Variovorax paradoxus: one gene and its partner. The protein of the gene in region 2 binds, or shares a complex with, the protein of the main gene of each other region. Links are inferred from orthologs where the notes say so. Each region holds a gene or a part of one and is shown on either strand. Other genes may lie near its edges. The genes, in order: secY and secA.

Region 1 (8,211 bases), 700 kb from region 2 along the record:
GGCCGAGGTAGCGTGCCACGTGGTTTCCTTTGTGTCATCTGCCGCAGTTGCCTGCGGGAGCCATCGGCGAAAACGCGGATGGCGGTGGGCTTAGTTAAAAAACAAATGCGCAGCCGCTCAAGAGCCGGCTGCGCCTTGCGGACTGACGATCAGATGCGGCGACGCTTCTGGGGACGGCAGCCGTTGTGCGGAACGGGCGTCACGTCGGCAATGGAATTGATCCGGATGCCGAGCGCAGCCAGTGCGCGCACCGACGATTCGCGACCGGGGCCAGGGCCCTTGATCTCGACGTCGAGGTTCTTGATACCTTGTTCGACAGCAGCACGGCCGGCCACTTCGGAAGCCACCTGCGCAGCGAACGGCGTCGACTTGCGCGAGCCCTTGAAGCCCTGGCCACCCGACGAAGCCCACGACAGGGCGTTGCCCTGGCGATCGGTGATCGTGATGATGGTGTTGTTGAACGAGGCATGCACGTGGGCGATACCGTCCGCAACGTTCTTGCGAACCTTCTTGCGAACGCGCTGTGCGGCGTTGTTTGCAGGTGCTTTAGCCATGCTGGTCTATCCTTATTTCTTCAGGGACTGCGCAGCCTTGCGCGGACCCTTGCGGGTGCGGGCATTGGTGCGCGTGCGCTGGCCGCGCATCGGCAGGCCGCGACGGTGACGGAAGCCGCGATAGCAGCCGATGTCCATCAAACGCTTGATGTTCATCGTGGTCTCGCGACGCAGATCGCCTTCGATGGTGAACAAGGCGATCTGATCGCGGATCTTTTCAAGATCGGCGTCAGTCAGGTCCTTGATCTTCTTCGAATATTCGATGCCGCTCGCTTCGCAGATTTGACGGGCGCGCGTGCGACCGATGCCGAAGATGGCGGTCAGGCCGATTTCAGCGTGCTTGTGCGGCGGAATGTTGATGCCAGCAATACGTGCCATGTGCGTCCTCTAATACTCTTCAATCAACCCTGGCGCTGCTTGTGGCGCGGGTCGGTGCAAATCACACGCACCACACCTTTACGGCGGATGACCTTGCAATTACGGCAGATGGTTTTGACCGAAGCCGAAACTCTCATTTCATTCTCCTAAAACTGTTTAACGTGGCGGTACACCGCCCACACCCAATATTCAATACTGAAACTCACGGCCCTACGATGTCTTGAAGTTGGCCTTCTTCAGCAGCGATTCGTACTGCTGGGACATCATGTAGTTTTGCACCTGGGCCATGAAGTCCATCGTGACGACCACGATGATCAGCAGGGAGGTACCACCGAAGTAGAACGGTACGTTGTACTTCAGGATCAGGAACTCGGGCAGCAGGCAGACGAAGGTGATGTACACCGCGCCGGCCAACGTCAGGCGAACCAGAATCTTGTCGATATAGCGAGCGGTCTGGTCACCCGGGCGAATGCCAGGAATGAAAGCACCACTCTTCTTCAGGTTGTCGGCCGTTTCCTTGCTGTTGAACACGAGTGCCGTGTAGAAGAAGCAGAAGAAAACGATCGCGGCAGCGTACAGCAGCACGTAGATCGGCTCGCCCGGGCGCAATGCACTGGCAACGTCCTTGATCCAGCGGAAACCGCCTTCACCGGTGCTGAACCAGCCGACCACCGTTGCGGGCAGCAGGATGATCGACGAGGCGAAGATCGGCGGAATCACACCGGCCATGTTCAGCTTCAAGGGCAGGTGCGACGACTGGCCGCCATAGACCTTGTTGCCGACCTGGCGCCGCGCATAGTTCACGAGGATCTTGCGCTGGCCGCGTTCGACGAACACCACGAAGTAGGTGACCAGCACCACGATCGCGATGATGAAGAGCGCGATGATCGGGTTCATCGCACCGGTCGTCACCAGCGAAGCGAGGCCGCCAATGGCGCTCGGCAGACCGGCGGCGATACCTGCAAAGATCAGGATCGAGATACCGTTGCCCAGCCCGCGCTCAGTGATCTGCTCGCCGAGCCACATCAGGAACATCGAACCCGCCGTCAGGCTCACCATTGCGGTCAGGCGGAAGCCGAAACCGGGGGAGTTCACCAGGCCGGCCGACGACTCGAGGGCCACTGCAATGCTGAACGACTGGAACAAGGCCAGGCCGAGTGCGCCATAGCGCGTGTACTGCGTGATCTTGCGACGGCCAGCCTCGCCTTCCTTCTTCAATTGCTCGAAGGTAGGAACCACGTAGGTCATCAACTGCATGATGATCGACGCCGAGATGTACGGCATGATCCCCAACGCGAACACGGTGAAGCGCGACAGCGCCCCGCCCGAGAACATGTTGAACAGGCTCAGAATGCCGCCCTGCTGGCCCTGGAACAACGCAGCCAGCTGGTCCGGGTTGATGCCCGGCACAGGAATGTGCGCGCCGATCCGATAGACCACGAGCGCGAGCAGCAAAAAGACGAGCCGACGACGGAGGTCGCCGAACTTGCCTGTTTTTGCGATCGTTGCCGCGTTAGTTGCCACGAAGAACTTCTTTCAGTCCAGGGTGATCAGGCGATGCTGCCGCCGGCTGCTTCGATCGCAGCCTTGGCACCAGCGGTTGCGCCCACGCCCGTCAGCTTGACGGCCTTGGTGAGTTCACCGGTCTTGACGACCTTGACGACCTTGGCGAGCTGGCCCACGAGGCCGGCTTGCTTGAGCGCCAGGATGTCGACTTCGGCCAGGCCGAGCTGCTCGAGGGCAGTCAGCGTGACTTCGGCGTTGAACTTCAGCAGGTGCGACTTGAAGCCACGCTTCGGCAGGCGACGCTGCAGCGGCATTTGACCGCCTTCGAAGCCGACCTTGTGGAAACCGCCTGCGCGCGACTTCTGACCCTTGTGACCGCGACCTGCGGTCTTGCCGATACCGGAGCCGATACCGCGGCCAACACGGCGCTTGGCGTGCTTGGCGCCGGCTGCCGGCTTGATGCCATTGAGTTCCATATCAGTCTCTCTTACAGAACTTTGACCAGATAACTGATCTTGTTGATCATGCCGCGCACCGCCGGGGTGTCTTGCAGCTCGCTCACGCTGTTGAGCTTGCGCAGGCCGAGGCCACGCACGGTCGCGCGATGCGATTCCTTGGTGCCAATCGGGCTCTTGACCAATTGCACCTTGAGGGTTTGTTGTTGCGTCGTCATTTGAATGCTTCCTTCAGCCTTGCGAGAGCTTGCGCTCAGGCGAAGATTTCTTCGACGGTCAGGCCACGCTTGGCAGCCACTTCGGACGCGGTCGTCGAGTTCTTCAACCCGTCGAGCGTGGCGCGAACCATGTTGTAGGGGTTCGACGAACCATGGCTCTTGGCCACGATGTCGGTAATGCCCATGACTTCGAACACGGCGCGCATCGGGCCGCCGGCGATGATGCCGGTACCCTTCGGGGCGGGGATCATGACGACCGAAGCGGCGCCGTGATGACCCGTCACGCGGTGATGCAGCGTGCCGTTCTTGATCGAGATCTTGGCCAGGTTGCGACGGGCTTCTTCCATCGCCTTTTGCACGGCAGCAGGCACTTCCTTCGACTTGCCCTTGCCCATGCCGACGCGGCCTTCGCCGTCGCCCACGACGGTGAGTGCTGCGAAACCGAGGATACGACCACCCTTCACCACCTTGGTGACGCGGTTGATCGCGATCATCTTCTCGCGCAAACCGTCTTCAGGGCCTTCGTTCTGCGTTCTTGCTTGAATCTTTGCCATTTTGAATCTCGTGTCCGGTTAGAACTGCAGACCGGCTTCGCGGGCCGCCTCGGCAAGCGCCTTGACGCGGCCGTGGTATGCGAAACCTGCGCGGTCGAAAGCGACCTTCTCGACGCCGGCAGCCTTCGCCTTTTCAGCGATGCGCTTGCCGATGGCCGTTGCAGCGGCGGCATTGCCGCCCTTGCCCGAGCCGCCGAGTGCAGCGCGCACTTCGGCTTCGGCCGTCGATGCGGTGGCGATCACCTTGGTGCCGTCGTCGGAGATGACGGTGGCATAGATGTGCAGGTTGGTGCGGTTCACCGTCAGGCGAGCCACGCCCTGCGTCGCGATGCGGATGCGGGTCTGGCGCGAGCGGCGAAGACGCTGTGCTTTTTTGGTCAACATCATTTTGCTGCCCCTTACTTCTTCTTGGTCTCTTTGATCACGATCTTCTCGTCCGAATAACGGATACCCTTGCCCTTGTAAGGCTCAGGCGGACGAACAGCGCGGATCTCAGCGGCGATTTGACCAACGCGCTGACGGTCAGCACCCTTGATCACGATTTCGGTCGGGGTCGCGGTGGCCACCGTGATGCCTTGCGGCATGTCGATGTTGACCGGGTGCGAATAACCGACTTGCAGGTTCAACTTGTTGTTGGACGCTGCGGCCTTGTAGCCGACGCCGACCAGGTTGAGCTTCTTCTCAAAGCCCTTGGTCACGCCAACCACCATGTTGTTCACCAGCTGACGGATCGTGCCACTCATCGCATTCGCTTCACGCGACTCGTTGGCGGGTTCGAAGTTCAGCTTGCCGTCATTGCTGACGATCTTGACCAGTGCGTTGCGTGCGAGGTTGAGCGTGCCGCCCGTGCCCTTGACGCTGATCTGGTCTTCCTTGATCGACACATCCACGCCTGCGGGGATGGTGATCGGCATTTTTCCTACTCGGGACATTTCAGTTACTCCTCGATGTCTCGGTTAGGCGACGTAGCACAGCACTTCGCCACCGACACCGGTAGCGCGCGCCTTGCGGTCGGTCATCACGCCCTTGGGGGTCGTGACGATCGCAACACCGAGGCCGTTCTGGACTTGCGGAATGGAAGTACTGGCCTTGTAGACGCGCAGGCCGGGACGGCTCACGCGCTCGATGCGCTCGATGACCGGGCGGCCAGCGTAGTACTTCAGGGTAATGACGAGTTCAGTCTTGCCGTCTTCGGTCTTAACCTGGAAACCGTCGATATAGCCCTCGTCCTTCAGGACTTGCGAGATCGCGATCTTCACCTTGGAAGACGGGACCGACACAGTGGGCTTCGCCACCATCTGCGCGTTACGGATACGCGTCAGCAGGTCGGCAATGGGATCACTCATGCTCATGTTGTTTGCTCCTGCCTGGCTTACCAGCTGGCCTTGGTGACACCGGGGATGTCGCCGTTGAAAGCCAGTTCGCGGATCTTGGCGCGGGCCAGACCGAATTGACGGAAGGTGCCACGGGGGCGACCGGTGATTTCGCAACGGTTGCGCTGGCGCGTGGGGTTCGCGTTGCGCGGGAGCTTTTGCAGGCCCAGGCGGGCAGCAGCGCGCTCTTCGTCGCTCTTCTTCAGGTCGTTGGAAATTGCCTTCAGTTCCGCGTGCTTCGCAGCGTACTTGGCGACCAGCTTGTCGCGCTTGAGTTCGCGTTGGATCAGAGATTGTTTAGCCACGGTTCGCCTCAGTTCTTGAACGGGAAACGGAAACCAGCGAGAAGCGCCTTGGCTTCTTCGTCGGTCTTGGCCGTCGTCGTGATGCTGATGTTGAGACCGCGCAGGGCATCGACCTTGTCGTATTCGATCTCAGGGAAAATGATCTGTTCCTTGACGCCGATGTTGTAGTTGCCACGGCCGTCGAACGCACGGCCGGAGATGCCGCGGAAGTCGCGAACACGCGGCAGCGCGACGGTCACAAAACGATCCAGGAACTCATACATCTGCACGCCACGCAGCGTGACCATGCAGCCGATCGGCTGGTTTTCGCGGATCTTGAAACCGGCGATAGCCTTCTTCGACTTGGTGACCACGGGCTTCTGGCCGGCGATCTTGGTCAGGTCGGCGACAGCGTTGTCGAGAACCTTCTTGTCGGCGACAGCTTCACCCACACCCATGTTCAGGGTGATCTTGGTGAGGCGGGGGACCTGCATCGGCGACTTGTAGCCGAACTTTTCCGTCAGGTCTTTCGCGATCTTTTCGCGATAGTGTTGTTGGAGACGTGCCATGTGAGTACCTCTTAGGCGAACTTGATTTCGTCGCCGCTGGACTTGAAGACGCGAACAGCCACGCGCTTGCCGTCAGCACCCTGGGTGATCTTGATGCCCACGCGATCGGCCTTGCCGGTCGCGGCATTGAAGATCGCCACGTTGGATTGGTGGATGGGCATGGTCTTCTCGACGATGCCGCCGGTCGTACCCTTGAGGGGGTTCGGCTTGGCGTGCTTCTTGACGATGTTCACACCCTCGACGACGAGGTGCGAATCGTCCTTGCGCAGCGAGACGACGCCGCGCTTGCCTTTGTCGCGCCCGGCCAACACGATGACCTGGTCGCCTTTGCGAATCTTGTTCATGGCGTTGTTGTCCTTACAGAACTTCGGGGGCCAGCGACACGATCTTCATGAACTTTTCGGTGCGCAGCTCGCGCGTCACCGGTCCGAAGATGCGGGTGCCGATCGGCTCCAGCTTGGCGTTGAGCAACACAGCTGCGTTGCCATCGAATTTGACGAGGGAACCGTCGGCGCGACGGATGCCCTTGGCGGTGCGGACCACCACTGCACTGTAGATCTCGCCCTTCTTGACGCGACCACGCGGAGCGGCTTCCTTGATGCTGACCTTGATGACGTCGCCCACGCTGGCATAACGCCGCTTGGAGCCACCGAGCACCTTGATACACAGGACGGACTTCGCGCCTGTGTTGTCGGCCACTTCGAGCCGGGATTCAGTTTGGATCATTGCTAGTAGTTCCCAACTTGTACCGATGCGCCTCCAGGAGGGAGACGCTGCGGTCAGTCTTGGGCCCGTCGTCTGCACCTCGAACCACTCGAGGCACTTCCGCTTTGGGCTGAAAGCTCCGCCTTTTTGAAGCGAAGCCAGCGATTGTGGCACGCGGGCAAAAAGGTGTCAACTGCCTTCTGGCCGGAAATGCGCTGGAACTAGACTTGGCGGCGTGCGCACCTTTATTCCAGACCCTCAGGAATCCACGTCGCCCGGACGTCGCCGACTGCTGCTGGGTGGCGTAGCCGCCGCCTTTATAGGTTCGGGACTGGGTGGCTGCGGGAGTCCGGTGGTGCCGCTGCCAGGGGCGGGGCGGCTGCGCCGCATCGCGGAAGCCCACTGGCCGCACCGGCTGAATATACAGGGCACGACCGCGGGCGGCCTTTCCGGCATCGACTACGACGCAAATAGAAGCGAGTACTTGCTCCTTTGCGACGACCGATCTGACTTGAGCCCTGCACGTTTCTACACCGCTTCCTGGCCCGCACCCTGGACGCAAGCACCAGCGCCGGGAGATGTGGTGCAGCTGCAACGACCCGGCGGCGGCCCGTGGCCCGACCGGCGTCGCACCAAGCCGGGCACCCCGGTGGCAGACCCTGAATCGCTGCGCCTGCGGCCAGGGACCGGCACCCTCCTCTGGGTGAGCGAAGGGGACGTGTTGCGCGGATTCGGGCCAAGCTTTTACGAATCGGCCCGCGATGGCCGCCTGCTGCGCGAATTCGCGCTCCCGGCCATGTTCACCCCCGATCCGGCCCGGCAGCGAGGTCCGCGCGACAACCTGGGTTTCGAGGGCCTCGCAGTCACTCCGGACGGCCGCCATGCCTGGCTCGCGATGGAGAACGCGCTGATCCAGGATGGCCCGGTTCCCACCACCCACGCGGCCGGGGGCCCCTGCCGCCTGACCCTGGTCGACCTGGAAACCGGCCGAGCCGTTCGCCAGATCGCCTACATTCCCGACCCGATTCCGCTGCAACCGCTCCTTCCCGGAAGCCATGCCGACAATGGCATCAGCGAGATCCTGATGCTCGACAGCGACCGCATGCTGGTGCTCGAGCGCGCCTACGCCACCGGCGCCGGAAACTCGCTGCGCCTTTACGAGATCGAAACCCGCGACGCGACCGATGTGCTGAATACCGGCGTGCTCGCAGCGGGCAACCACCGGCCGGCCGCGAAAACGCTGGTTGCCGACTTCGCCTCGCTTGGCCTTTCGCGCCTGGACAACACCGAAGGCCTTTGCTGGGGCCCGGCAATGCCGGACGGCAAGCGCATGCTGGTCGTGGTGAGCGACGACAATTTCAACCCGCTGCAGACAACCCAGTTCGCGGCATTCGAATACACCGACCGACCATGACCATCGCAGTCACTTTCCTGCCCCGCACCGCGCCGGCACCGCTTCCTCCCGTTGCCTTCATCGGCGGCGGCAACATGGCCAGCGCCATCATCGGCGGCCTCATCAAGCAGGGCACGCCCGCCGACGCGTTCGACATAGTCGAACCCTTCGAAGAAGCCCGCCAGAAGCTGGCGCAGTCCTTCGGCATCGCCGCGAAGGCCG
Region 2 (15,496 bases):
CGCTGCTGACGGCGTTGGGATGCGTTTTCCTCTTCGGACTGTGCGTGTCGAAATTCGGCAACTACAGTCCCTTCCTCTATTTCCAGTTCTGACATGGAAGACACGAAACCGGCCCGCATGTGGCTCGCCATCTTCGCTGCAGGCTTTCTTGTCTGCGCCGCGCTGCTGGTCACCAGCCTGCTGACGCCCATCCCATATGGCGACCTGACACGCATCGGGCGCATTTCCGAACGCGATTTCGGATGGCACCATCCGCCTCCGCCTATTCCGGACGCCAACATAAAGGCCTCATCGATCCAGGAAGCCGATGTGCTTGTGATCGGCGACAGCTTTTCGGTTCGCTATGCCTGGCAGTCGCCGTTGGTCGGGGCTGGCTATCGCGTCGCCACCACGCACTGGGACAAGACTGGGCCGATGTGCAGCGACTTCTCGGAATGGGTGCGCAAGTCAGGCTTCAAGGGCAAGGTCGTCATCATCGAGAGCATCGAGCGCCTGCTCCAGGGACGCATCGAAGACTCGAAGGAATGCGCGGCCATGAAGCACACCTTCGTGCCCTCGCCTCCTCCGTTTGAAAATCCGTCCAAGCAGGCTCCTACCGAGTTCCGCCTGAACTGGGACGCAGAGCTGCTCAGGGGCTGGCTGACCTATCGCAATACCCGCGCCATCGAGCGTTCCGAGAGCTGGACCAACACGCCGGACCGCTGGGGTCCGCTCATTGACGCGCGCACCGTTCCCGACGGCTGCAAGCAATTCAGCCACGTCGCTTGCAACAAATTGCTCATGACGGCCGAAGACCGCCTGATGGCGCCGCTCACCGCGGACTCCGCCGCTTTCATGGCGAAGTTCACGGAAAAAATGGCGCCATCCCTGCGCATCATCTGGATGGTCGTGCCCAACAAGAGCACGGTATACCTCGACCAAAACCATGCCGCCGCGTTCCGCAGCACGTTCAACGACCTGAAGATCGGGCCCGATCTTTTTACACTGTCCGAGCAGAACCGCTTCAAAATCACGGACTTGTATCCTGCCAACGAAACGCACGTTTCCATCGCAGGGTATCTGCTCTTCGGTCAGCGTATGCTGGAGGCTGTGCGTGAAGTGCAGCCCAACCCGGCGGCCGCGAAATCGCCTTGAACTCGTCCCTCACATGAACCCGAACGCGTGATCCTCTACGAGTACCCATTCAACGAGCGCATCCGAACCTACCTGAGGCTGGAGCACCTGTTCCGCCGCCTCGGCGAACTGGTGCCGGCGGAATCCGCGCTCTCCCATCATTTCGCCCTGGTCACGATTTTCGAGATCATGGACGTTGCCGCGCGCGCCGACCTCAAGGCCGACGTCATGCGGGACCTGGAAAAGCACAAGAACGTCTTCAATAGCTACCGCGGCAATCCAGCAATCGCCGAGGCGGCGCTGGACCAGGTCGTCACCCAACTCGAGCGCAATTTTTCGGCACTCAACAGTGTGTCGGGCAAGGCCGGCCAAGCGTTGACCGAGAACGAGTGGCTCATGAGCATTCGCAGCCGTGCCGGCATTCCGGGCGGCACCTGCGAGTTCGACCTGCCCGCGTACTACGCCTGGCAGCACCGCAGCGCACAGAGCCGGCGCAAGGACCTGGAGCGGTGGTCGAGCACGCTCGCGCCACTGGCCGAATCCATTTACCTGCTGCTCAAGCTGCTGCGCGAGGCCGACGTGCCCTACAAGGTCATCGCCACCCACGGGCAGTTTCAGCAGAACCTGCCGCAGGGGCGCAGCTTTCAGCTGCTGCGCCTGCGGATTGACCCGGCACTCGGGCTGGTGCCCGAAATCAGCGGCAACCGGCTCATGGTTTCGGTGCGAATGATGCGCCATGAGGCCGACGACCGCCTGCACCAGAGCACGGAAGACGCCGCCTTCGAACTCACGCTCTGCGCCTGAGCGCAGCAGCGCGCCAAAAACATACGCCATGAGCAACGGCAGGACCCACAACGACATCGGCGAGCGGATCGTCCGCTGCCCCGCCTGCGGCGGAGACAGCATCTACGCCGCCAGCAACCTCTATCGGCCTTTTTGCAGCGCACGCTGCAAGGGCATCGATCTCGGCGCGTGGGCCAACGAGGAATTCAGGATGCCCGCCGAAGAGCCGCCGGACGAAGAGACCTTCGGCGACCCCAAGCTGAAGCAGTAGCAGGCGCCGCAGCCGCCGCAGCGCCTCCTCCGCGCTACTTCTTGGGCGCCGCGCCGCCGTCGTTCAGCAGCGCGCGATCCATGTAGGTTGCGAACGAGCGGGTGTACTTGGGCCGCAAGTGGCCCGCGTCCTTGTATGCGGGAGCACCGTCGGACATGGTGCGCAGGCACTGGCCATCCGCCGTGCACAGGTTCGCAACCGCGTCGATCACTTCCACGCCGCTCGCAATGCCGATCTGCCGAAGGCGATCGTTCAACTCGCGCTGGTCCTGCGGTATCGGCAGCGTCGGGGTTGTCGTCGAGACCTTCATGGAGGTCAATCGGCTGCCTTCGAGCAAGCGCTTCGGCTCGAAATCGGGTGCTACCGGAATATCGAGCAGCAGAAAAACCTTCTTGCCCTTGCCCGTCAGTTCTCGCAGCAACTGGCCGAGCGAGTCGAACGCCAGGGCCATGCCATCGCCGCCCCGGAACTGATGGGCCGCGCCTGCCGCATCGCGGAAGTAGTAGCCCGGTGCGCCGCCCGCGATGAAGTAGCAGTTCCAGCAGCCACCGATCACCACCGTGTCGATCTCAGGGCTCCGGGCGAATTCGAGCACTGCCGTGCGCCGCTCGGCGCAGCCAATGTTCGCATCCGCGTAAACACCGGGAATCGGCGGGCAAGACCCCTGCGTTGCAAAGTAGATGGTGTTGGCCTTGTCAGGCACCGTCCGCGCAAGCTCCTCGGCACGCGGGCCATACTGCTGCACATGGCTGTCGCCGATCAGCAGGCTCTTACGCGAACCCTTACCCACCTGGTAGAGCAAGTGCCGCCCTAGTTCGTAGTTCTTGAAATCGTCGTAGTACCCCACGTCGGCCGCGGCCTCGGAGATCTGCTGAAGGCGAATGTCGTGATGGCGCGGTTGCAGCACGCCAGAGAAGACCACCAGGCCCACGACCACCAGCGCAATGCCCAGGCCAGCCAGCCAGCGCAGCAGGCCGGGGCTGGTGCGCGTGCGCGTGTAGCGCTCGACGAACCTGTAGGTCAGCCACGCCAGCACCACGCTCGCGACCACCGCGCCCGCACGCACGGGCAGCGACGGCAATCCGTCGCTCAGAACGCGCGCATAAGCGAGCAGCGGCCAATGCCACAGATAAAGCGGATAGCTGATGAGCCCGATCCACACCATCACCCGGTTCGACAGCAGGTACTTGTTCAGGAAGCCCGTGGGCCCGGCCGCAATGCAGCTCACCGCACCCAGCGTGGGCAGCAGCGCCCACCAGCCCGGAAAAGCCTTGTCGCCGCGGATCATCACCAGTCCGAGTCCGAGCAGGCCCACGCCGACGACGGACTGCACGTGGCTGCGCAAGCGGCTCGGCACTGCGGGCTTCAGCCGCATGCACGCCAGGATGCCCCCCACCATCAACTCCCAGAAGCGCGAAGCCGGCGAATAGAAAGCCGCCGTGCGAAACGGATGGATCGTGAGCACATTGACGAGAAACGACACCACCGCAATCGCCAGGATCACGCGGATCATCGGCCAGCGGCGGCGCCAGGCCACGCCCAGCAGCACCGGCCAGAAAATGTAGAACTGCTCTTCGATGCCGAGCGACCACAGATGCAGCAGCGGCTTGGTTTCGGCGGCCGAATCGAAATAGCCGGCATCCGCCCAGAACACGAAATTGGCAAAGAAGGCCGCGCCACCCGTGACCTGCTTGCCCAGCTGCGCGAACTCGTCGGACAGCAGCATGTACCAGCCGAAGCACAAGGTGGCCAAGAGCACCAGGATGAGGGCCGGGAAGATGCGCCGGATGCGCCGCGCGTAGAAGTCGCGATAGCTGAAATCACCCGCCACCTGGCTCTGCAGAAGAATGGTCGAGATCAGGTAGCCCGAGATCACGAAGAAGATGTCGACGCCGATGAAACCGCCGGGCAGCACGCCCGGAAACGCGTGATAGATCACCACGGAGGCCACGGCAATGGCACGCAGGCCGTCTATGTCCGGTCGGTACTTGGGATGCAGCATCGAATGGGGTCGTTGAACGCGCTGTGGCGGTCCTGGTTGTTTCTCTTGAAGGCGCCTATGCCGCCGACCCGGCGGCATGAGGAAGTCCGCGCTCCTCGGCCAGCCATTCGAGCACCGGCATGGCGCCGGGCAGCACAGGCGTCACATCCAGCGGCAGCTGCTGCCAACGCATTTCCTGCCCTTCGCGCATTTCGAACTCACCGCTCCAGGCCGTGACCTTGCACCAATGCAGCCGCACCAGCGCATGCGGATAGTCGTGCTCGGTGACTTTCCAGACCTCGGCGCCCGCAATGGTGATGCCGAGTTCTTCCTGCAGCTCGCGCCGCAGCGCTTGCTCGACCGTTTCGCCGGCCTCGATCTTGCCGCCCGGAAACTCCCAGAAGCCTGCGTACGCCTTGCCGTCGGGCCGGGTCGACAGCAGCAATGCGTCGTCCGCCAGACGGATCAGCACGCCGACGGCGACTTCAGTGTGCTTGCGGCCCTGGGGCTGCGGCTGCGCGCTCATGCGCTGGCCCGCCCCGCGTAGTCGCGCGCAAACTGGTAGGCCACGCGGCCGCTGCGCGAGCCACGCTCGAGTGCCCACACCAGCGCCTCGGGCCGTGCCGCTTCGATGGCAGCCTCGCCGACGCCGAACGACGACAACCACTGCGCAACGATGGCCAGGTATTCGTTCTGGCTGAACGGATAGAAGCTGACCCACAGGCCGAAGCGCTCCGACAGCGAAATCTTCTCTTCGATCACTTCGCCGGGATGCACTTCGCCGTCCTCGGTGTGGGTGTACGAAAGGTTGTCCTTCATGTATTCGGGCAACAGGTGGCGCCGGTTGCTGGTCGCGTAGATCAGCACATTGGGCGTGGCCGCCGCGATCGAGCCGTCGAGAATCGACTTCAGCGCCTTGTAGCCCGGCTCGCCTTCGTCAAAGCTCAAATCGTCGCTGAACACGATGAATTTTTCGGGCCGCTGCGACACCACTTCGACGATGTCCGGCAGGTCGGTCAGTTCGGCCTTGTCGACTTCGATCAGGCGCAGGCCCTGCGGCGCATAGGCCTGCAGGCAGGCGCGAATGAGCGACGACTTGCCCGTGCCGCGCGCGCCGGTCAGCAGCACGTTGTTGGCCGGCTTGCCTTCAACGAACTGGCGCGTGTTGCGCTCGATCTTTTCCTTCTGGACGTCGATTTCCTTCAGTGAATCGAGCGCCATTGCGGCCACATGCTTCACCGGTTCGAGCACGCCGTGGCCCGAACTGCGGCGCCGATAACGCCATGCGATCGACGCGTTCCAGTCGGCGGGTGCAGCCAGCGGCTGCGGCAGGATCGACTCGATGCGGCCGATCAGCTGCTCGGCGCGCTCGATCAGCTTCTGGAATTGCTCATTCATGACCTGTAGTCGGCGTTGATGGTCACGTAGTCGTGGCTCAGGTCGCAGGTCCAGACCGTCTCGCTCGCATTGCCGCGGCCCAGGCCGATGCGCACTGTGATCTCGCTCTGCTTCATCACGCGCTGGCCGTCTTCCTCGCGGTACGACGGATTGCGCCCGCCCTTCACCGCCACGTGCACGTCGTCCAGGAACAGGTCGATGCCGGTCTGGTCCAGGTCGGCAATGCCCGCGTACCCCACGGCCGCCAGGATGCGGCCCAGGTTCGGATCGCTCGCAAAGAAAGCCGTCTTGACCAGCGGCGAATGCGCCACGGCATAGGCCACTTGCCTGCACTCTTCCGGATTGCGGCCGCCATCGACCTGGATGGTGATGAACTTGGTGGCGCCTTCGCCGTCGCGCACGATGGCCTGCGCGAGCTGGCGCGCCACGTTCTGCATCGCAGCAACGAGCGCTTGCCCTTCGGGCGAATCGAGCGAGGTGATGGTTGCGTGCGCGGCCTTCTGCGTCGCGATGACCACGAACGAGTCGTTGGTCGAGGTGTCGCCGTCGATGGTCACGCGGTTGAACGAAGCATCGGCCAGGCGCTTGGCCAGCGGCTGGATCAGCGACGGATCGATCTTCGCGTCGGTGGCCATGAAGCCCAGCATGGTCGCCATGTTCGGGCGGATCATGCCCGCGCCCTTGCTGATGCCGGTGATGGTGACAGTGGCGCCGCCGACCTGAGCCTGCTGGCTGAACGCCTTGGGAATCGTGTCGGTGGTCATGATGCCTTCGGCCGCACGCGCCCAGTGGTTCTCCGAAGCATCGGCCAGCGCGGCGGGCAGGCCAGCTTCGATGCGGTCCACCGGCAGCGGCTCCATGATCACGCCGGTGGAGAACGGCAGGATCTGCTCGGGTGCGATTTCCAGGTGCCGCGCCAGCGCGATGCAGGTGGAGCGCGTGCGCATCAGGCCGTCTTCGCCGGTGCCGGCGTTGGCGTTGCCGGTGTTGATGACCATCGCGCGAATGCCGTAGCTGGCCGCCAGGTGGTCGCGGCAAACCTGCACCGGCGCCGCGCAGAAACGATTCTGGGTGAACACCCCGCCGACCGCCGATCCTTCGTCGATCAGCACGACGGTCAGGTCCTTGCGGTTGGCCTTGCGCACGCCCGCTTCGGCCACGCCGATGCGGACGCCAGGCACCGCGAACAAGGCGGCAGGATCAGGAGCGGACAGGTTCACGGGCATGGGAGTTTCTCTTCTGGAGTTTTCTGGGTCAGCTGAGCTTGCCGTGGCACTGCTTGTACTTCTTGCCACTGCCGCAAGGGCACGGGTCGTTGCGGCCCACGCGCGCAAAGGCGGCCGCCTCTGCGCTGAGCGTGCCAAGTCCCAATCCGGCGGCCGCGATGCGGCGCTGGTTTTCCTCGTCGAGGCGAACCTCTACCTCGCCGGTTTCGGTCGGCGCGCTGTAGGTGATGTTGGATACGTTTTCGCCGCGGCTCTCGAGCGCATCGGCCGCCTGCTCGAGCTGCTCGCCCGATTGCACGCGCACGGTCATCAGCTGGCGCGTGACTTCGTTCTTGACCGAATCGAGCAGCTGTCCGAAGAGCTCGAAGGCTTCGCGCTTGTATTCCTGCTTGGGCTGCTTTTGCGCATAGCCGCGCAGGTGGATGCCCTGGCGCAGGTAGTCGAGCGAAGCCAGGTGCTCGCGCCAGTGCGTGTCGATGCTCTGCAGCAGCACCATGCGCTCGAACTGGGTGAAGTTCTCCTGGCCGATCAGCGCCACCTTGGCGTCGAAGGTGTCGTTGGCGGCCTTCACCACCTTTTCGACGATATCTTCGTCGCTCACGGCCTCGGCGGCCTCGACTTCGCTCTTCAGGGGCATGTCGATGCCCCACTCGTTGAAGAGCGTCTTCTCCAGGCCCGCCAGGTCCCACTGCTCCTCGACCGATTCGGCCGGCACGTACTGCCGCACCAGATCGATGAAGCAGCCTTCGCGCAGCGCCGCGATCTGCGCCGTGAGGTCGGCCGCGTCGAGGATGTCGTTGCGCTGCTGGTAGATCACCTTGCGCTGGTCGTTCGACACGTCGTCGTACTCGAGCAGCTGCTTGCGGATGTCGAAATTGCGCGCCTCGACCTTGCGCTGCGCGCTTTCGATGCTGCGCGTGACGATCCCCGCTTCGATGGCTTCGCCGTCGGGCATCTTCAGGCGATCCATGATCGCCTTCACGCGGTCGCCCGCAAAGATGCGCATCAGCGGATCGTCCAGGCTCAGGTAGAAGCGCGAAGAGCCCGGGTCGCCCTGGCGGCCCGAACGGCCACGCAGCTGGTTGTCGATGCGGCGCGACTCATGGCGCTCGGTCGCGATGATGCGCAAGCCGCCGAGCGACTTGACGAATTCATGGTCCTTGGTCCACTCGGCGCGGATGCGTGCCACCTCGGCCTGCTTGGCGGCCTCGTCGAGCGACTCGTCGTTTTCGACCGCCTCGATCATCTTCTCGATGTTGCCGCCCAGCACGATGTCGGTACCGCGGCCCGCCATGTTGGTCGCGATGGTGATCATCTTCGTGCGGCCGGCCTGCGCCACGATGTCGGCTTCGCGCGCATGCTGCTTGGCGTTCAGCACCTGGTGCGGCAGCCCTGCCTTGGTGAGCAGGCCGTCGATGATTTCGGAGTTCTCGATCGACGAGGTGCCCACCAGCACCGGCTGGCCGCGCTCGTAGCACTCGCGAATGTCCTGGATGGCTGCTTCGTACTTTTCGCGCGTGGTCTTGTAGACGCGGTCGAGCTGGTCCTCGCGCTTGCTGATGCGGTTCGGCGGAATGATGACGGTCTCGAGACCGTAGATTTCCTGGAACTCGTAGGCCTCGGTGTCGGCCGTGCCGGTCATGCCGGCCAGCTTGTTGTACAGGCGGAAGTAGTTCTGAAAGGTGATCGAGGCAAGCGTCTGGTTCTCGGCCTGGATCTGCACGCCTTCCTTGGCTTCCACGGCCTGGTGCAGGCCGTCGCTCCAGCGGCGGCCCGTCATCAGGCGGCCGGTGAATTCGTCGACGATGACCACTTCGCCCTGCTGCACCACGTAATGCTGGTCGCGGTGGTACAGGTGCCGAGCGCGCAGCGCGGCGTTCAGGTGGTGCATCAGCGTGATGTTCGCCGGATCGTAGAGCGAGGCACCTTCAGGCAGCAGCTTGAATTCGCTCAGCAGCTGTTCGGCCTTCTCGTGGCCGTCTTCGGTCAGGAACACCTGGTGGGTCTTCTCGTCGACCGTGAAGTCGCCCGGCACCGTGACGCCCTCGCCCGTGCGCGGATCGGCTTCGCCTTCCTGCTTGGTCAGCAGCGGCACCACCTTGTTGATGGCCAGGTAGAGCTCGGTGTGGTCTTCGGCCTGGCCGCTGATGATCAGCGGCGTGCGGGCCTCGTCGATCAGGATGGAGTCCACCTCGTCGACGATGGCGTAGTTCAGCGTGCGCTGAACCCGGTCACCCGGCTCGTACACCATATTGTCGCGCAGGTAGTCGAAGCCGTATTCGTTGTTGGTGCCGTACGTGATGTCGCTCGCGTAGGCCTGCTGCTTTTCCTCGCGCGGCATCTGCGGCAGGTTGATACCCACCGTAAGACCCAGGAAGTTGTACAGGCGGCCCATCCATTGGGCGTCGCGGTTGGCGAGGTAGTCGTTCACCGTGACCACGTGCACGCCCTGGCCCGACAGGGCATTCAGGTACACCGGCAGCGTGGCGGTCAGGGTCTTGCCTTCGCCGGTGCGCATTTCGGCGATCTTGCCGTTGTGGAGCGCCATGCCGCCGAGCAGCTGCACGTCGAAATGGCGCATCTTCATGACGCGCTTGGAGCCTTCGCGAACAGTGGCAAAAGCTTCGGGCAGCAGGGCATCGAGGGTTTCGCCCTTGGCGATGCGGTCCTTGAATTCCTGGGTCTTGGCGCGCAGCCCGTCGTCGGTGAGCTTCTCGAATTCGGGTTCCAGCGCATTGATGCGCTCCACCGTCTTGCGATACTGCTTGAGGAGCCGGTCGTTGCGACTGCCGAAAATCTGGGTCAGGAAGTTGGTTGCCATTGGCGTGGAGATGGGCGTGCACCTGACCAGGCAGGCACTGCGACCGGATTCCCTAAGATATGGTGAAAGCAGTTGGGCGCGCCTTCTTCGAATGCAAGCCTCGAAAGCAAGCGGCTCAGACCGGATCTGCCGGCGCAAGCGTCGGCAAACCGGGCATTTTAGCTGCCTTGTTCCACCCTTCGGATTACCCATGAATCGCCGCTCCGTCCCGCCCGTCACGCTGCACCAGGCCGCCGAAGGTTCGCCCACCCTGGCAAGCCTGATTGCGCGCGCGCGCGACTCTGGCGACCGGCTGCGGGCGGTCGAGGGATTGATTCCGCCGGCCATGCGCCCGGCCGTGCAGGCCGGCCCGGCCGAAGGGGATGTGTGGTGCCTGCTGGTCAATGGCAGCGCCGCCGCCGCCAAGTTGCGCCAGCTGTCGCCCATGCTTGTCACCCGGCTGCGAAACCGGGGTTGGGACGTGAACACGATCCGGATCAAGGTGCAATCCGGGCGCTGAAAGAAAAAGGCGGCCGGCCGGGCCCCGGGCCGCCGATCCGGCCAATCTCTATCTATTGCGGCTGAAGCCCGATGTCGTGCGCCACCTTCTGCCAGCGCTCGGCCTCCGCGCGCATGAAGGCCCGCAGCTCGCCTGTGGTGGAACCCTTCAGCTGCACCCCCAGCGCCGTCATGCGCTCCCTCACCGCCGGATGGTCCAGCGCCGCGATGGCTTCGCGCCGCAGCCGCTCGATCACCTCCAGCGGCGTGGTGGCTGGCGCGACCAGGGCCCACCACTGGTCGATCTCGAGCCCCTTGAGCCCGCTCTCCGCCAGGGCAGGCACCTCCTTCAGCCCCGGAAGGCTCACGCGTTGCGCGCTCGTCACCAGTAGCGGACGGATCCGGTTGGCTCCCATCAGGCTGGAGCCGCTGGCCAGGGTCGCGAAATGCCCGCCCACCGTGCCCGCCGCCACATCGGTGAGCGCCGGCGCCGATCCGCGGTAGGGAACCATGTTGAACTTGATCCTGGTGCGGTTCGCCAGCAGTTCGGCCGCCAGGTGGCTCACCGTGCCCGCGCCGCTGTGGGCGATGGCCGGTGGCATCGGGCGCGTGCCGGCGGTCTTGACGAAAGTCTTGAAATCCCGGCTGTCGTCGTCCATGCCCGCAAAGAAGACGAGGGGCGAGGTGCCGATCATCGTCACCGGCGTGAAGTCGCGCAGCAGGTCGTAGGGCAGCCGCGCCGTTACCGCGGGCGCAATGGCGTGCGGCAATTCGACAATGGCCAGCGTGTAGCCGTCGGGCGCGGCCTTGGCCGCCGCCTCGGTGCCGATCTGGCCAGCGGCGCCAGGCCGGTTGTCGACGATCACCGAGCTGCCGAGCGTCTGGCTCATGCGCTGCGCCATGGCGCGCGCAATGGCATCGGTGCTACCGCCCGCCGCCCAGGGCACGATCAGCTTGATCGGTTTGTCGGGAAAGGCCGCCCAGGCGCGCTGCGCCGTGGTGCAGAAAAGAGCGGCCGATCCGGCAGCCAGGAAGGCGCGGCGTTGCATTGCTTGCATGGTTTCGATTCCTTTGGGCAACTGGAGGGCTCAGGCGGCCGGGTCGGGCCAGCTCGGGTCGCGCGAGGCGTTGGCAGTCAGCATCAGCACCACGTGGGCATCGCCTGCAATGGCGCCGCCTTCGCGCAGCTGGCGCACGGCGTCGAGTCCGCCCGCGGCGCAAAGCTCGGCACTCATGCCGGCTGCCGTGAGCTTCTGCCTCGCGGCGCGGGCCTGGTCGTCGTTGACCACCACCGCACCGCCCCCAGAGGCAGTGGCGGCCTGCCACTGCAAAAAGGTCACGGTCGACCCAGCGGTGGAAAACTGCGCGGTATGGCCCGGATACACCCCGTTGAGTGCGCCGCCGGCCAGCACGCGCGAGAGCCGCGCAAAAGGTTCCACCAGCCAGAGCCGCGGCAGGCGCGCAATGCGCCCCGCAGCCAGCAAATCGCCAAAGCCCGCGTAGATGCCCCAGGCCAAGTCGCCGCGCGCCGTGGGAATCACGATGTGATCGGGCAGGCCGCCCTCGTTCAGGCACTCCAGGGCAATGGGCTTGTAGCCCTCGATCGCCAGCGGCGCGCTGCCCAACGCGGGCAAACGGTAATTCGTCAGCGCGAAATAGCCCGCATGCTGTGAGCGCTCACACACGAAAGCCCAGCGGCCGGCGTTGTCGGCAAAGGTGTAGCGCCGGGCACCAAGGGCGTCGAGCTGCCGTGCATAGGCCGCCGGCAGGCCTTCGTACGTTGCCACTTCGCAGCCCAGGCCTGCGGCCCACGCATAGTGCGCCGCGGAGATCGCGGCGTTGCCCGACGAGGCCAGCACCAGCGTGTGGGCGCCGAAGTCCAGCGCCTGGGCTACGCCCACAGCCGTCATCCGATCTTTATGCGAGCCGGTGGGGTTGGACGATTCGTCCTTGAGCGCGAGACGTGCCACGCCGAACTCGCGCGCCAGTTCCGGCATCTCCAGCAGCGGCGTGCCGCCCTCGCCCAGCGTGAACCCTGGCGTGTAAGGCATGGGCAGCGGGCTGCCGCGGTCGGGCAGGTAGCTGGCACGCAACCCGGCGTGGACGCCCATGGCACGGCAGGCGGGGCAGCCCTCGTTCGCCAGGGTGAGCGGATAAGGAGCCTCGCAGCGCAGGCAGCGAAAGCCCTGCAAACGGGGGTTTCTCACCGGCTGCGGCGGGCGCGCCCGCGCGGTGTTCGCCGAATCGGCGGGCGGCTCGGAAGGCGAGGCGAACTTGAAGTGCATTACGGGCGCGGGCATGTTTCAGGCGGTCTCGGGTAGGAAGTCGTGCCGAAATCTTAGGCATCTGCAAATAAAATCATCTAGCTTGAAATACTCAAGCGATAAGAAAACTTATCGATGCGCTTCACCGAAATAGAAACATTCCGGGCCCTGATGCGCGCCGGCTCTACCCGCAAGGCCGCTGCGTTGCTGCATGTGACGCAGCCCGCCATCAGCCAGTCGCTCAAGCGGCTCGAGGCCCAGGCCGGCATGGTCCTGTTCCAGCGCACCGGGGGCCGGCTGGTGCCCACGCCCGAGGCGCGCGCGCTGTTGACGGAGGTGGAGCGGGTCTTCATCGGCATGGAAGCCATCGAGCACCGCATGCGCAGCCTGCGCGACTTCGGCACCAACCAGCTTGAACTCAGCTGCTATCCGGCTTTTGGGCTGGGCTTCATGCCGCGTGCGCTGGAGCGCCTGAAGGCGCAGCGCGGCGACAGCCCGTGGCCGCAGGTGTCGTTGCAGGTTCTCAGCTCCAAGGACGTGCGCGACCGCGTGGCCAAGGGCATTTCAGACTTCGGCCTGATGGCCGACGAACTGTCGCTTGAAGGCATCGACCACTCGACCTTCGCGCGCTTTCCCGGGGTGGTCGTGATGCCGCAGGGCCATGCGCTGGCCCGTTTCAAGCGCATCGAGCCCGAGCAGCTCGCGCAAGCGCCTTTCCTGGCGCTGAACCCCGAGGACCCTTCGCACCGCGGCCTCGAAGCCGCACTTGCCGAACGCGGCGTCCCGCTCCGGGTGATGGTGCAAACGCCCTACGCGGCCAGCGTGTGCGAAATGGCCCTGCGCGGCTTGGGCGTGGGACTCGTCAACCCGATCACCGCGCTCGACTACGCCGAACGCGGCCTCGTGGTGCGCCGGCTCTCGGTCGACGTGTTCTTTTCATGCGTGCTGGCCATGCCCGCAGGCAAGGTGCTTTCGACCACCGCCCGCGACTTTCTTTCGCTCATGCGCCAGCAGTTGGCGGAAGACGAGAAACGCATCCAGCGCTACCTGCGCTGATCCCCGCGGCCTACTTACTTCCAGCCGAACTCTTGGTTCAGCCCCACGACGAAGCCGTTCACGCCGCGGGAGCCTGCCCCAGTACGCGAAGCGCTCACATCCAGGCTGATCAGCGGCGTGAGGCCGAAGCGCCAACCGATGCGTGAAGTCCACACGCCCGATGCGCGGCTGCGCTCTGCAATCAGCGAGACCTTTTCATCGAGCGCCCACTCCGCCGCCAAACCGCCGCGCGGCGTTCGGGCGCCGGTGCCCGTGGCCCAGTCGGCACCGATGTTGGCGTGAACCTGCAGGCGGTCCAGCGGGCGCCACGTGACCGGCAGCACCAGTTGCCCGCCGGCACGGCCGCCGCGCGTCACGTCGAACACGGCACCGAGCGAAATTGCCGCGCTCAGCGGCGCATCGGCCGCCGGCCCGAAGAAGTTCCATTTGAGCTGCGGCCCCACGGTGACCGAATGCACGCCCTCCACCGAGAACCGGTCGATGTTCAGCCCCAGTTCGACAGGCCCGACGCGGCAGGACGGGCCGGCGTGCAGCACCGTCACCGGTTCCGGGCCGGTACGGCCCCACCAGGCTTCGTACTGGCATCGGCCCGCGTCGAGAGTGCCGGCATCGTCGATGTCGAAATGGCCGCCGGCCTGGGCACCCGCGCTTGCCAGGGCGCAGGCGGCCAGGGGCAACCACGCGAGCCGGGGCCATTGAATCGTTGTTGTGAGTCTGTTCTTCTTCATCGCCTGCATCCCGGGGATCGGGCATTCTAGGGACGATGAAAGTGGCCGCGGCGACGCGGCAGCGCCCCGGGCAGATTGCCTCAGATCTCGAACTGCGGCTGCAGCTCGCGGATGCGTTTGATGGCTACCCCGGCGGCGGCCGTGCGCGTCTCCACGCCGAGCTTCACGTACACCCGCTCCAGGTGCTTCTTGGCCGTGGCGGGGCTGCTGCCGAGGATCTCGCCGATGTCCTTGTTGGTCTTGCCTTTCACCACCCAATAGAGCACCTCGGCCTCGCGTGCCGTGAGCTTCAGGCTCAGGCTCATGGCCTCGATCACGCCCGTGTCCGAGATCTCGCGCATGACGATCATCCATTCGTCGCCGTCCTCGTCCTGCCCTGTTTGCCGGTGCAGCCGAAGACTGAGACTGCTTGCACCTTGCACCACCGAAAGCGCCGGCGGCTCGATGCCCTGTTGCCGGGCATCGGGCGCATGGCGTCGCAGCCATTCCAGTATGGCCGGCGGTGTTTCGGGCGCACGGGTGTCGCAGTAGCGCTGCAGCAGGTCGCGCGCGAGCGCCGTCTGCCAGATCAGCCTGCCCTCGGGCAGCCGCACGGTAATGCTGGCGTAGCCGAAGGCGTCGAGCGCATTGCGCGCCTGGCCGGCCTGGCGTGCGTCCTGCCGGGCGCGGCGGGCGCCCTGCAGGTGCACGTTCATGCGCGCCAGCACTTCCTTTGGCTTGATCGGCTTGGTGACGTAGTCGACCCCACCCGCCTCGAGCGCGGCCACCAGGTGCTCGGTTTCGGTGAGCCCGGTCATGAACACGATGGGAATATGCGCCGTCGCGGCATCGGCCTTGAGGCGGCGCGCGACCTCGAAACCGTCGATGCCCGGCATCATCGCGTCGAGCAGCACGATGTCGGGGCGGGCCTGCGCGGCGCGCTGCAGCGCCTGTTCGCCGTTGGTGGCAATGAGCACCGTGTAGCCGGATTCATCGAGCGCGTCGTGCAGCACCGCGAGGTTGTCGGGCACGTCGTCGACGATCAGCACCAGGTCGCTGTTGGCGCCCTGTTCGCGCAACGTTTTCGCAAGCGGTGTGGTTTCCATGGGGTTGATGTCCGCCGCGATTTTCAGGCCGCGCTCACGGCCGCGGCCAGCGCGCGGCTCATGGCCTCGAACTGGAACTGACGGGCGAGCACGCGCTGCGCCTCGGTCCATGCCCTGCATTCGGGCTCTTCGGCGTCGATCTCGTCGAGCTGGTTCATGATGCCGCGAAAGTAGCCCAGGCTTACGGCTTCGTCGAGTGCGCGCAGCCGCGAAAGCGAAGGCGCCTGCACGGCGCGCGGCGCGGCGGCGGGCAACGGCTTGGCGGCCGTGTCCGTCCATTGCAGGCCGAGCCG

The links.
Region 1: the proteins of secA (region 2) and secY are in contact, whole or in part, in a crystal structure (PDB 3DIN), measured with the Thermotoga maritima proteins. The link is inferred for Variovorax paradoxus from one-to-one orthologs. Residues at the interface, in WP_004082002.1 of Thermotoga maritima: Glu261, Ala262, Arg263, Lys300, Ala301, Arg302, Thr303, Ile304, Ile305, Leu323, Tyr324, Asp325, Pro326, Val329, Ser330, Tyr333, Ile336, Lys340, Phe345, Val349, Glu363, Phe364, Tyr374, Ser375, Gly376, Gly377, Glu393, Ile395, Thr482, Ser483; in WP_004081795.1 of Thermotoga maritima: Glu108, Gly109, Glu110, Glu111, Ala236, Glu237, Arg238, Arg239, Ile240, Thr241, Ile242, Gln243, Tyr244, Ala245, Arg246, Arg247, Val248, Thr249, Gly250, Arg251, Arg252, Val253, Tyr254, Gly256, Ala257, Ser258, Thr259, Tyr260, Leu261, Pro262.

What each region holds. Positions count from the first base shown.
Region 1 is NZ_CP046622.1:5,311,423-5,319,633, forward strand. Bases 300-3,293 are described here. They hold secY (preprotein translocase subunit SecY), read right to left. Parts: upstream 2,457-3,293; coding sequence 1,143-2,456; downstream 300-1,142. Other genes in these bases: rpsK (30S ribosomal protein S11), read right to left, coding at 300-554; rpsM (30S ribosomal protein S13), read right to left, coding at 567-932; rpmJ (50S ribosomal protein L36), read right to left, coding at 956-1,069; rplO (50S ribosomal protein L15), read right to left, coding at 2,483-2,914; rpmD (50S ribosomal protein L30), read right to left, coding at 2,926-3,111. Also shown: rpsD (30S ribosomal protein S4), read right to left, coding at 1-19; more of rpsK, read right to left, coding at 150-299; more of rpsE, read right to left, coding at 3,294-3,665; rplR (50S ribosomal protein L18), read right to left, coding at 3,684-4,049; rplF (50S ribosomal protein L6), read right to left, coding at 4,064-4,597; rpsH (30S ribosomal protein S8), read right to left, coding at 4,622-5,017; rpsN (30S ribosomal protein S14), read right to left, coding at 5,038-5,343; rplE (50S ribosomal protein L5), read right to left, coding at 5,352-5,891; rplX (50S ribosomal protein L24), read right to left, coding at 5,903-6,235; rplN (50S ribosomal protein L14), read right to left, coding at 6,249-6,617; GOQ09_RS24865 (esterase-like activity of phytase family protein), read left to right, coding at 6,832-8,010; proC (pyrroline-5-carboxylate reductase), read left to right, coding at 8,007-8,211. UniProt on the Escherichia coli protein: The central subunit of the protein translocation channel SecYEG. Consists of two halves formed by TMs 1-5 and 6-10.
Region 2 is NZ_CP046622.1:4,608,708-4,624,203, forward strand. The notes cover bases 6,601-9,916. They hold secA (preprotein translocase subunit SecA), read right to left. Parts: upstream 9,594-9,916; coding sequence 6,801-9,593; downstream 6,601-6,800. Other genes in these bases: argJ (bifunctional glutamate N-acetyltransferase/amino-acid acetyltransferase ArgJ), read right to left, coding at 6,601-6,772; GOQ09_RS21580 (hypothetical protein), read left to right, coding at 9,784-9,916. In the rest of the region: GOQ09_RS21535 (MBOAT family O-acyltransferase), read left to right, coding at 1-92; GOQ09_RS21540 (hypothetical protein), read left to right, coding at 94-1,134; cell division protein ZapD, read left to right, coding at 1,162-1,917; GOQ09_RS21550 (DNA gyrase inhibitor YacG), read left to right, coding at 1,946-2,167; GOQ09_RS21555 (acyltransferase family protein), read right to left, coding at 2,202-4,169; GOQ09_RS21560 ((deoxy)nucleoside triphosphate pyrophosphohydrolase), read right to left, coding at 4,225-4,674; GOQ09_RS21565 (ATP-binding protein), read right to left, coding at 4,671-5,546; more of argJ, read right to left, coding at 5,543-6,600; more of GOQ09_RS21580, read left to right, coding at 9,917-10,092; GOQ09_RS21585 (Bug family tripartite tricarboxylate transporter substrate binding protein), read right to left, coding at 10,145-11,128; GOQ09_RS21590 (pyridoxal-phosphate dependent enzyme), read right to left, coding at 11,159-12,370; GOQ09_RS21595 (LysR substrate-binding domain-containing protein), read left to right, coding at 12,470-13,390; GOQ09_RS21600 (hypothetical protein), read right to left, coding at 13,405-14,118; GOQ09_RS21605 (response regulator transcription factor), read right to left, coding at 14,199-15,203; GOQ09_RS21610 (ATP-binding protein), read right to left, coding at 15,227-15,496. UniProt on the Escherichia coli protein: Required for protein export, interacts with the SecYEG preprotein conducting channel.